One region of the Chitinophaga niabensis genome, then DNA from elsewhere that is predicted to be linked to it. Evidence: riboswitches for the same ligand, from Rfam matches in the RefSeq annotation. Region 1 holds a riboswitch; the other holds the start of a gene.
What was found. A riboswitch is a leader RNA that binds a small molecule or an ion and turns the genes downstream of it on or off. The one in region 1 is predicted to bind thiamine pyrophosphate.
Positions count from the first base shown of each region.

Region 2: it holds a riboswitch for thiamine pyrophosphate, as region 1 does, so the genes downstream of both, AAHN97_RS16375 (serine hydrolase domain-containing protein) here and AAHN97_RS17900 (TonB-dependent receptor) in region 1, are expected to answer to the same signal.

Region 1 is NZ_CP154260.1:4,526,142-4,530,873, reverse strand. Features, by position in the region: gene AAHN97_RS17905 (SIR2 family NAD-dependent protein deacylase) at 1-141, opposite strand, end outside; gene AAHN97_RS17900 (TonB-dependent receptor) at 221-2,593, opposite strand; TPP riboswitch at 2,684-2,776, opposite strand; gene AAHN97_RS17895 (single-stranded DNA-binding protein) at 2,966-3,346, shown strand; tRNA gene AAHN97_RS17890 (tRNA-Met) at 3,526-3,597, shown strand; gene era (GTPase Era) at 3,778-4,650, shown strand; gene der (ribosome biogenesis GTPase Der) at 4,672-4,732, shown strand, end outside.
Region 2 is NZ_CP154260.1:4,158,784-4,163,515, forward strand. Features, by position in the region: gene AAHN97_RS16370 (class I SAM-dependent methyltransferase) at 25-1,116, opposite strand; gene AAHN97_RS16375 (serine hydrolase domain-containing protein) at 1,321-2,376, opposite strand; TPP riboswitch at 2,443-2,543, opposite strand; gene AAHN97_RS16380 (Hsp20/alpha crystallin family protein) at 2,746-3,186, shown strand; gene AAHN97_RS16385 (glycoside hydrolase family 43 protein) at 3,223-4,137, opposite strand; gene AAHN97_RS16390 (hypothetical protein) at 4,206-4,367, shown strand; gene fabF (beta-ketoacyl-ACP synthase II) at 4,459-4,732, opposite strand, start outside.

The DNA.
Region 1 (4,732 bases):
GGTCCAGAATCCATCTTTATCCCGGAAGGTTGGAATACCACTGTCGGCAGAAAGCCCTGCCCCTGTAAGTACGGTTAATTTGCCTTGGCCTTTGTAAAAATTAAGGAGTCTTTCCTGCAGTTCGTTGTCGATAAATTTCATGTTCAAATATACGAAAAAAAACTCCTTATGTCATGAATTGACAGCAATAAAAAACCCGCTGTGGTAGCGGGTTTTAATGTTATAAGCCGATCCTTATTCCGGCCATAAAATTGAAGCCGGCCATGGGGAAATAGGTGTTCGAAGATTTTACGGTCCCACCTTCCAGGTAACCATAAGTATACCCGTTCGGCTCGTACATTTCATTGAACACGTTGTTCAACATCAGTTGCAAACCTAACTCCTTAAATAATTGCTGCGGAACGATATAATTGATGCGGATATCGTTCACCAGGAAAGCATCCAGTGTACGTGCTTTATCAGAAGAATTATCCAGGAACTGGCGGCTCACGTATTTACCAACCCAGTCAACCGACAAGCCTGCAACAGGTTTGACGCTGACTGTATAGCCGGCCACCAGGTTAGGAGAGAAGGAAATATCAGATTCTTTATGCGTAACAGGTTTCTGACCACCATTATCCCAATCATCCAGGAACTCTGTGTAATCAAATACGCGGTTGCGGCTCAAAGCAATGTTCCCGGCCAGCGTGAGCTGGGGGAATAGATTGTAATGGCCATCCAGCTCAAGCCCAAGGCGATAGCTTTTCGGGATATTGGTTCTGGCGTATGCGCCTACATCATTGATCTGGCCGGTGAGCACCAGTTGATTACGGTAGTTCATGTAATACACGTTTGCCTGCACACCACCTTTCTGGCTGCGAAGTACGTAGCCCGCTTCCAGGTTACGCAGGGTTTCGTGCTTAGGAGCTTGTAATAAACCCACTTCAAAATCATCCCTGTTAGGTTCTTTATTGCCGATGGCGTAGGAAGCATAGAGATGTTGTTTGTTGTTCAGCTGGAAAGTAAAACCTCCTTTGGGATTGAAGAAATCATACCGTTTCTTCTGGCGGATCTCCGGGTTCTTGCGGAAGCCGTTCAGTTCATAAACTACATGCCTGTACTGCACATCTGCAAATGCTTTCAGTTTTTCAGTGATGGCGTATTCACCTTTCCAGTAGAAGTTGAGATCTGTTTTAAAAGAATTCAGGTTGTACCAGCGGTAATCTTTTTCAATAGCCTGCTCTGCCCAGATGATCTTGCCGTAATGTTTACCATCATAACGGTTCCAGCCGCCACCTGCACTCCAGCTGAATTTGCCGGCATTGTGATTAACGGAGAATATACCGCCATAGAAATGATTGTCCAGCCATAGCTGACGGATCAGGTCTGTTTCGGTAACAGGTGCGCCGTTGATGATGGGTGCTGACAGGCCATAATCTGTATAGAGCTGATCCGCAAGATAATTCTCATAATAACCGCGGCCACGTGTGTAATGCAGCGCTACGTTGAAGTTCAGGTTATTGTGAATAGCGTGATTAAAGAACAGCTGATAATGATCCTGCTGGTAGTTGTCCGTTTCATTATCATAAGGAGCGCCTGGTTTTTGGGTGCCACTTGAGTTGTATGTTCTGTTAGTATCAAGATCGCCTTTTGAAATACCATTCCATGCCTGGTATGTTTTTTCCTTTCCGGAGAATACATTCAGGCGGATAGCCGTTTTTTCAGAGATGTATGCAGCGGAGGTATAGAAGGAACGTAAGTCTGATGCAGCTCTGTCAACATACCCGTTCGAAGAGATCTTTGATAAACGTGCATCTACTGTGAAATGCCCGTTAATAAGGCCGCTACCGGCTTTTACCGTGTGTTTCCAGGTATCAAAAGAGCCGTAGCTATTATCAATTTCAGCATATGCTTTATCATTGAACTGATTGGTGCTGAGGTTCAGTGAAGCTCCGAAAGCCCCGGCGCCATTGGTAGAAGTGCCTACACCACGTTGCAGCTGGATGCTGTTCACGGAAGAAGCAAAGTCCGGCATATTCACAAAGAAGGTACCCTGGGATTCTGCATCGTTCACGGGAATACCATTGATGGTAACATTGATGCGGGTAATGTCACTGCCACGTACCCTCAGCCCCGTATATCCTACACCGGCACCTGCATCCGAATTGGTTACTACGGAAGGCAGCTGGTTGAGCAGTAGTGGCAGGTCCTGCCCGAGGTTCTGTTTGGCAATATCTTCTTTACTCAGTTCTGATTTGGTGAAAGGAGCGTTCCTGCCTGCACGCAGACTGGAGATCTCCACAGGTTTTACAAAGAGGCCAGTTTCCTGTAATGCAATATTTAATTCAGTTGTTTTCTGTTGCACTTTGATGGTTTCCTGTATAGTAATGAAGCCCAGAAAGCTTGCCTGCAGCGTATAGGAACCATGCCCGGGAACAGTGATGCGGTATTGTCCTTTAGTATCTGTATGTGTACCGGAGCCGTTGTAAATAGAGATGCTGGCGCCTTCCAGCGGTTTACCGGATGTTTTATCTGTTACTACACCGGTGATAACTACCTGCGCCTGTGTAAATACAGATACGCACAGCAGCGCTAAGAGCATGAATTTTTTCATGGTAGATCCTGTTTGTTCAAATGATTCAAAATGATGCATAGCCATAGTAGCACGGTGTGCTGCAATGGTCAAACTATCGTAAACAGGTAAGGAAACGTCACTTACCTTTCCTAAACAGCATTACCTGGTCAGGTTCAACGGGTGTGATCTCAGCCTGATAGTAAGGCACCCCGAGGTGAAAAGGATAAGCTGTGCTTATCCGGTTTCTATTGCAAAGGTAGACACACAGCAGGAATTCTGCACAAATTTTTTTCAGGATGTATTTTTTCCATTATCTTCATCCCGTTAATCCAGGAACAGTACTCCCCACTTTTTTCCAGCAGAGATCATTTTGAGAAACAATTATTGTTAACCGAAACAATCATTTATCAAATGATCAAACTTCAAATCATCGGCCACCTTGGCAAAAACGCTGTGCAGAACACAGTGAACGGAAAACAAGTCCTGAATTTTAATGTTGCACACAACGAAAGGTACAGGAACGCGCAGGGCGTTCAAACAGACCGGACGGTCTGGGTAGATTGCGCCATGTGGTATCCAAATGCCGTGGGGCCTTACATGTTACAGGGTACCTATGTATTTGTGGAAGGCGTTCCTGTAGTGGACACTTATAACAACAATGCAGGAGGAGTAACTGCGGTGCTGAAATTAAGGGTTACAGACCTGAAATTACTGCCGGGTGGTCAACGGACAAATGGAAGCAGAACAGCAGAACCGGAGATAGAAAATCCGGCGGATGACCTGCCATTTTAAGCAGGGCCCCGACTGTGATCTCTTTACATATTATACTTACTCATTATTACATGTCATAAAAGACTTCCTTTGTAAGACCCGGCTGGCAAGCTTCTTCACGGATAAGGCTGAATTATTTTTCGCCAAAGGATGAAAAATATTTGGTGAGTATTAAAATTCGTTTACCTTTGCACCCACATTGCGAGGTAGAGCAGAGGTAGCTCGTCGGGCTCATAACCCGAAGGTCAGAGGTTCGAATCCTCTCCTCGCTACAAAAGAAAGTAAAGAGGAAGGCTGAAACGCCAACGGCGAAAAAGTTAAATCCTTACAAAAAAGTAAAAGAGATCACAGTCTCCAAACTTCTAAAAAGTTAAAAAGCCGAAGCAATTCGGCTTTTTTTATTTGTACTAAATTGCACCCACAGCTTAGTTCACACGTAAAAATCAGATAGTATGCATCGTGCTGGATTTGTAAACATCTTTGGTAAACCTAATGCCGGAAAAAGTACCTTGCTCAACGCATTGTTGGGTGAGAAACTGGCAATTGTAACCCCCAAGGTGCAAACCACCCGGCACAGGATCATGGCTGTAGTAACGGAACCCGGTTACCAGATCGTGTTCTCCGATACCCCCGGTATCATTGATCCCAAATACAAGATGCATGAGAAAATGATGGGCGCCGTACGTTCCGCACTGGAAGATGCAGATGTAGCCCTGCTGATGATGGAGGCAAAAGATAATGTGGAAGAATGCCTGGCGATGTTTGATTCCCTCAAGCTGAAAGCCACCTGCCTGCTGGTGATCAATAAAATGGATGTGCTGGAAAAGGCTGAACTGGATGCATTGACCGAACGCTGCAAAGTATGGGGCAAAGCCAAAGCAGTGATCACCATTTCTGCTTTGCAGAAAAAGGGCCTGGATGTACTCTTAAAACAGATCCTCGAATTCCTGCCGGAAAGCGAGGCATTTTACCCGGAAGACACGCTCACAGACCGTTCTACACGTTTCTTCGTGGGAGAGATCATCCGTGAAAAGATATTTTTACTCTTCGAAGAAGAGATACCATATCATACGGCGGTGTTGGTTACACAGTTTGAAGAAAAGACCACGCTGACCAAGATCTCCGCAGAGATCATCGTTACCCGCGAAACACAAAAGGGTATCATCCTTGGCGAAAAAGGAAAGTCTATTAAAGAAATAGGTTCCAGGGCAAGGGTGGATATAGAAAAGTTCCTGGACCGTAAAGTGTTCCTGGAATTACATGTAAAAGTGCGTCCTAAATGGCGCGACAACGATCTGTATCTGAAAGAATACGGATTGATTTAAGTACAATTTAAATAGTATAATATGCCTGGTTTTACAGTAGCAATTGTAGGCCGCCCGAACGTAGGGAAATCAACTTTATTTA
Region 2 (4,732 bases), 370 kb from region 1:
CGTAAGCAATTGGGGGCTAAGATACTATTTCATTTTCAAACCGGTAAGTGCATAAGGCGGAGTGCCCTTTTGCTGGATCAATACCTTGAACCGCTCTCCCATTTCCAGCAATAGTTTACGGGTAATGAAGGCTTCCTTCTTTACAGCACTGACCAGGTCCATTCCCACCAGTGCAATGGTACGTAAGTATTCTTTCAGGCCCAGCGACAGGAGGAAACCGGCCTGGTTGATTAAACCACAGCATTGTAAGCCATGTTGACAACCCCACTCTTTAAGTGCGGTAAAGTTCACGTGTGCGGTAATATCCTGGTGGCCTATATTAATATAAGGCTGATCATTTATTTCATGCCTGTTATAACACATCAGCGTACCCTCTCTTCTTTTCTCTGAGTACAGATCCTGTGCAGCATAACCGTAATCAATTGTCATCACATATCCTCTCTCCAATGCCTCCGCAACAGAGCTGATCCAGTCTGCGGCTTCCAGGTTGATCTCTGTTCTGTAACCGAAGGGCAGGGATATGCCCTGTTCATCCAGGTAGTCCTGTAAAACGGCGGGAGCCGGTTTTAAGATCTCCAGGAAGTTCTTATCCTGGTAATCGATATATACTTCTTTTAATTCATCTTCCATCTTCACGCGATGTACAGAAAAGTTATCTATTAATTCGTTGGAGAGGATGCAGCCCGTAACACCATGGATCTCTTCAATTGCATCAAACCAATATACTTTATCATGAAGGTGTTTTTGTTGTTTTTCCCGCATAAGCGGACTCTTTTCAATGATACAATATTGAAGATGCTGGTATAATGAGGTATTCCCGGAAAGATAGCTCAGGATATCATGGCAAAGCATGCCACTGCCTGCCCCAAATTCCACGATCGTGAAAGGGGGTTTACCCATAACGCGCCACATCTCTTCCAGCTGCCGTGCAATCATGGCACCAAAAGCCGGGGATATATACGGGCTCGTATAATAATCACCCTGCTCTCCAAACTGCTCACCGGAACCGGTATAATATCCCAACCCTGGATAATACAGCGATGCCTCCATAAAATCGTGAAAGGAAACAGGACCTTTCTGCCGGATCTCTGCTATAATAATGTCCGCCAGTTGCATCTAACGATTTTTGTATGTTTCATATTGATGATAACTCATAACGTTTGATTTTGCAATTAGAAAGTCAAACACTATGCCCATAAAAAAAGTCTCCGGAGATTCCGGAGACTTTGAATATTTCTTTTTCCTATGTTGGTTTTACCCATATCATATTCTAAAGAAAATTCTGATAATTATACAGAAAAAACTGTGCCAGAAGAACAGCTATAAGATCTCTAAAAACACCTGTAACCGCTCATTAAAAACATCTCCCTTATTGCAGTTAGTAAAGAACACGTAACCGCTCTTTTTCTCTTTATAGAACAGGCAGCCGGATTGAAAATTACCGTTGTTGCCGCCATGCTGATAAGCGATGCCATACTTCGTTGGCCTTATGGCTAATCCTAATCCCCAGGCCACTACACCTTCATTGTAATTTTCAGGCACAGCTGTTTGCGCCTTGAACATTTCTTCATGTGTTTCATCCTTCATCAATCCTACCAGGAAATGCGCATAGCTCACTGCTTCCGTATGCAGTTTCCCGGCAGCGCCAAAGGAAGTAGAATCTTCATCTGGGAATGCCATCGGCCATCTTCTTCCTTCTACTTTACCATTCTTATGTCCTGTTACTTTATGCTGCCCCATGAAATCATTATAAGTGAACCAGGCATACTGCATTCCTAAAGGAACGGCTACTTCCTGCCGGAAAACAGCATCCAGCTTGCTTAGCGGCATCTTATTCAGATGCGCCAATACCTTGGCCAGGTAATGATATCCTTCTCCCGAATAAGTGAAAGTACCCGGCTCTTTCTTAATATACATATCTCCCCGTTTGATCTGCCGTGCAGAGTCCGCCAGGTCAAACCAACGCCAGTTGGGAAAACCTGTTGTATGGTCCAGCACCATCCTCGCAGTGATCAGTTTATAACGTTGATCATATTCCAACTCAGGAAAAGGGAGATATTGGTACAGGGGCTTATCAAGGTTCAGCAAACCCTTATCTACCATTTTCAGCGCCAGGTAGGCAAATACCGGTTTGGATAAAGAGGCTGCTTCAAAGATAGATTGATCATCCACTTTAACAGGTGTAGTTGTATTGGTTACACCCAGTGCCCTGTGATAAACGATCTTTCCCTTCCGGATCACAGCAATGGAGAGGCCCGGCATGCCGAGGGACTTCATCTGTACCTTCAGGAATTTATCAAGTTGCTTACGGGAGAAGTACTTCATTTGCCCGTAAGAGGTAGAGGAGATCAGTAACAACAGTATAAGGTATCTCATGCTATAAAGACGAATGCCTGTTTCAAAGGTTGCATGCATAAAAAAAGGCTCCGGGAATTCCGGAGCCTCTGAACGTTTCTTGTTTCCTACGCTGGTATTATCCAGATCAGGTATTAAGAGTATGATCTCAGGTCTGCATGGTGTCAGACCACCTCTTACTAAGAAACTTCTGAATACTATATATAAATAATTGTGCCAGAAAAACAGCTTTGCACAGTTTACTGAAATTCAATACAATCCAATGCTACAGCAGTTTTCACCGGAAATTATTTCCACATTCCTCTACATATTGTGCATATTATAGCATGGTTGATAAGTTTATAGGCCATGGCCTGGTTTTTCCGGTAGAAATCTAAAAAGGAGGTACATATGAAAAATCTGGAAAGAACCGACAAGGGTCTGAAAGCGTATGATCCCTGGCGCGACTTCTTTAACCTGGAAAGCTTCTTCCCTTTTGAAAACGGAAGACAGTCAAAATCTCTACCAGCTGTAAATATTTCCGAGGATGACAAACAATACAGCGTAGATGTGATAGCACCCGGATTTAAAAAAGAAGATTTCAAGATCAAGGTGGATGATGATGTATTAAGCATCAGCGCGGAAACAAAACAGGAGTCATCTGAAAACGGTAATGGCAAACAATACAGCCGGAGAGAATACAGTTACAGCTCTTTCACCCGAACTTTCAGGCTGCCGGACAATACAAAGGATGATCAGATCAGTGCCAGTTATACAGATGGCATTTTAAAACTGAGTATTCCAAAAAGCAAAGAGCAGACGAAAGCAACGAAAGAGATTGCTATTAATTAAAAAAAGAGGCGGTATCTATAATACCGCCTCTTTTATTTATGGCTTCACCACCGGCCATCCATTCGCATACACCAGCGAGCTGATACAAAATACTCTTCCTCCTCCCTTCTGCCGGTGAATAGCATGATAAGCAATATGGTTATTACCCTGCGCATCTTTAAAAACAGAATTATGCCCGGGCGCTAACCAGATACTATCCTTTTCCAGTATCACCCCATGGCTTTCAAAAGGCCCTTCCGCATGATCCGCTCTTGATACCAGCACGGCATAATTTGCATCCTTCCCGCAACAGTTATCACCGGAATAATAGAGATAATATTTCCCTGCATGATAATCCAGCCAGGCACCTTCTATCAGCCTTGTATAATTCTTTTCCTTACCCGGCCAAACAACCGGCACCGGTTTGGAACCGGGTTTAAAATCAGACCAATCATCCCTCATTTCCTGCACCCTGATCGGTTTAAAACCAGAGCCCCAGTACAGGAGTTTTTTGCCCGTTTGCGGGTCTATAAAAGCCATGGGATCTATATGTTCAAAGCCCTCTCCGCAGATCAGGGGAGACCCTTTATCTGTAAACGGCCCTTCCGGCTGCGTAGCATAAGCCACTCCTAAACATTTACCGGTTGTAGTATCTGTGGATTCCCCGGAATAGAAGAGTACATATTTCTGAATGGAGGAATCATAGAGTACATGCGGTGCCCAGAAATGTTTATCTGCCCAAACGGGTTTTACCGGAAGCGCATCCGCCGGATCACTCCAATGCTGCAGATCTTCAGAAACAGACACCTGTATGTGGCCACGGCCCTGTGTGGCATAAGCATAATATTTTCCATTGACGCGGATCACCGTGGGATCAGGAAAATCTTTATCCAGCACCGGATTGCTGAGGGTCTGGGCATTAGCTGCCAGCGTGGAACAGAGCAGCAGGGAAAGTAAGTACCTGGTATTCATGTAAATAAAGATAACAGAATATCACTGCAAAAATTTACTATATTTGTTTTGCACCAATTCTAAAAGCTATGTCATTATTAAATAACAGTAACAAGAAAGGCGGCAAAAGGGACAATAAGCAGAGTAAGACTAATCAGCCGGGGGTGAACAATGCGTCCTTTATGAAACCGGGCAAACAAGCGAACGTTGCAAAGAAACCTGTTAAAACAGGTGGTGCAAGAGGCAGCTGATAAATATTGCTTAAAGAAAAAGCCCCGATGGATCATCGGGGCTTTTTATGGGCAGTGTGTTAAAAACACAAACCATAGTTCTTTAAGACCACTAAAACTTTTTAAACACCACAATCCCGTTATGCCCCCCAAAGCCGAAAGTATTACTCATCGCCACCTTTACTTCTTTCTCTACCGCCGAACCTAACACAATCTGCAAACTCGCAGGAATAGCAGGGTCTAATTCCGTTGTATTGATCGTAGGTGGAATAACACTTTTTACAATACTCATCACACTCGCAATTGCTTCAATGGCGCCGGCTGCTCCCAGCAAATGTCCTGTCATGGATTTGGTAGCGCTGATATGCAAATGAGCCGCTGTGTCA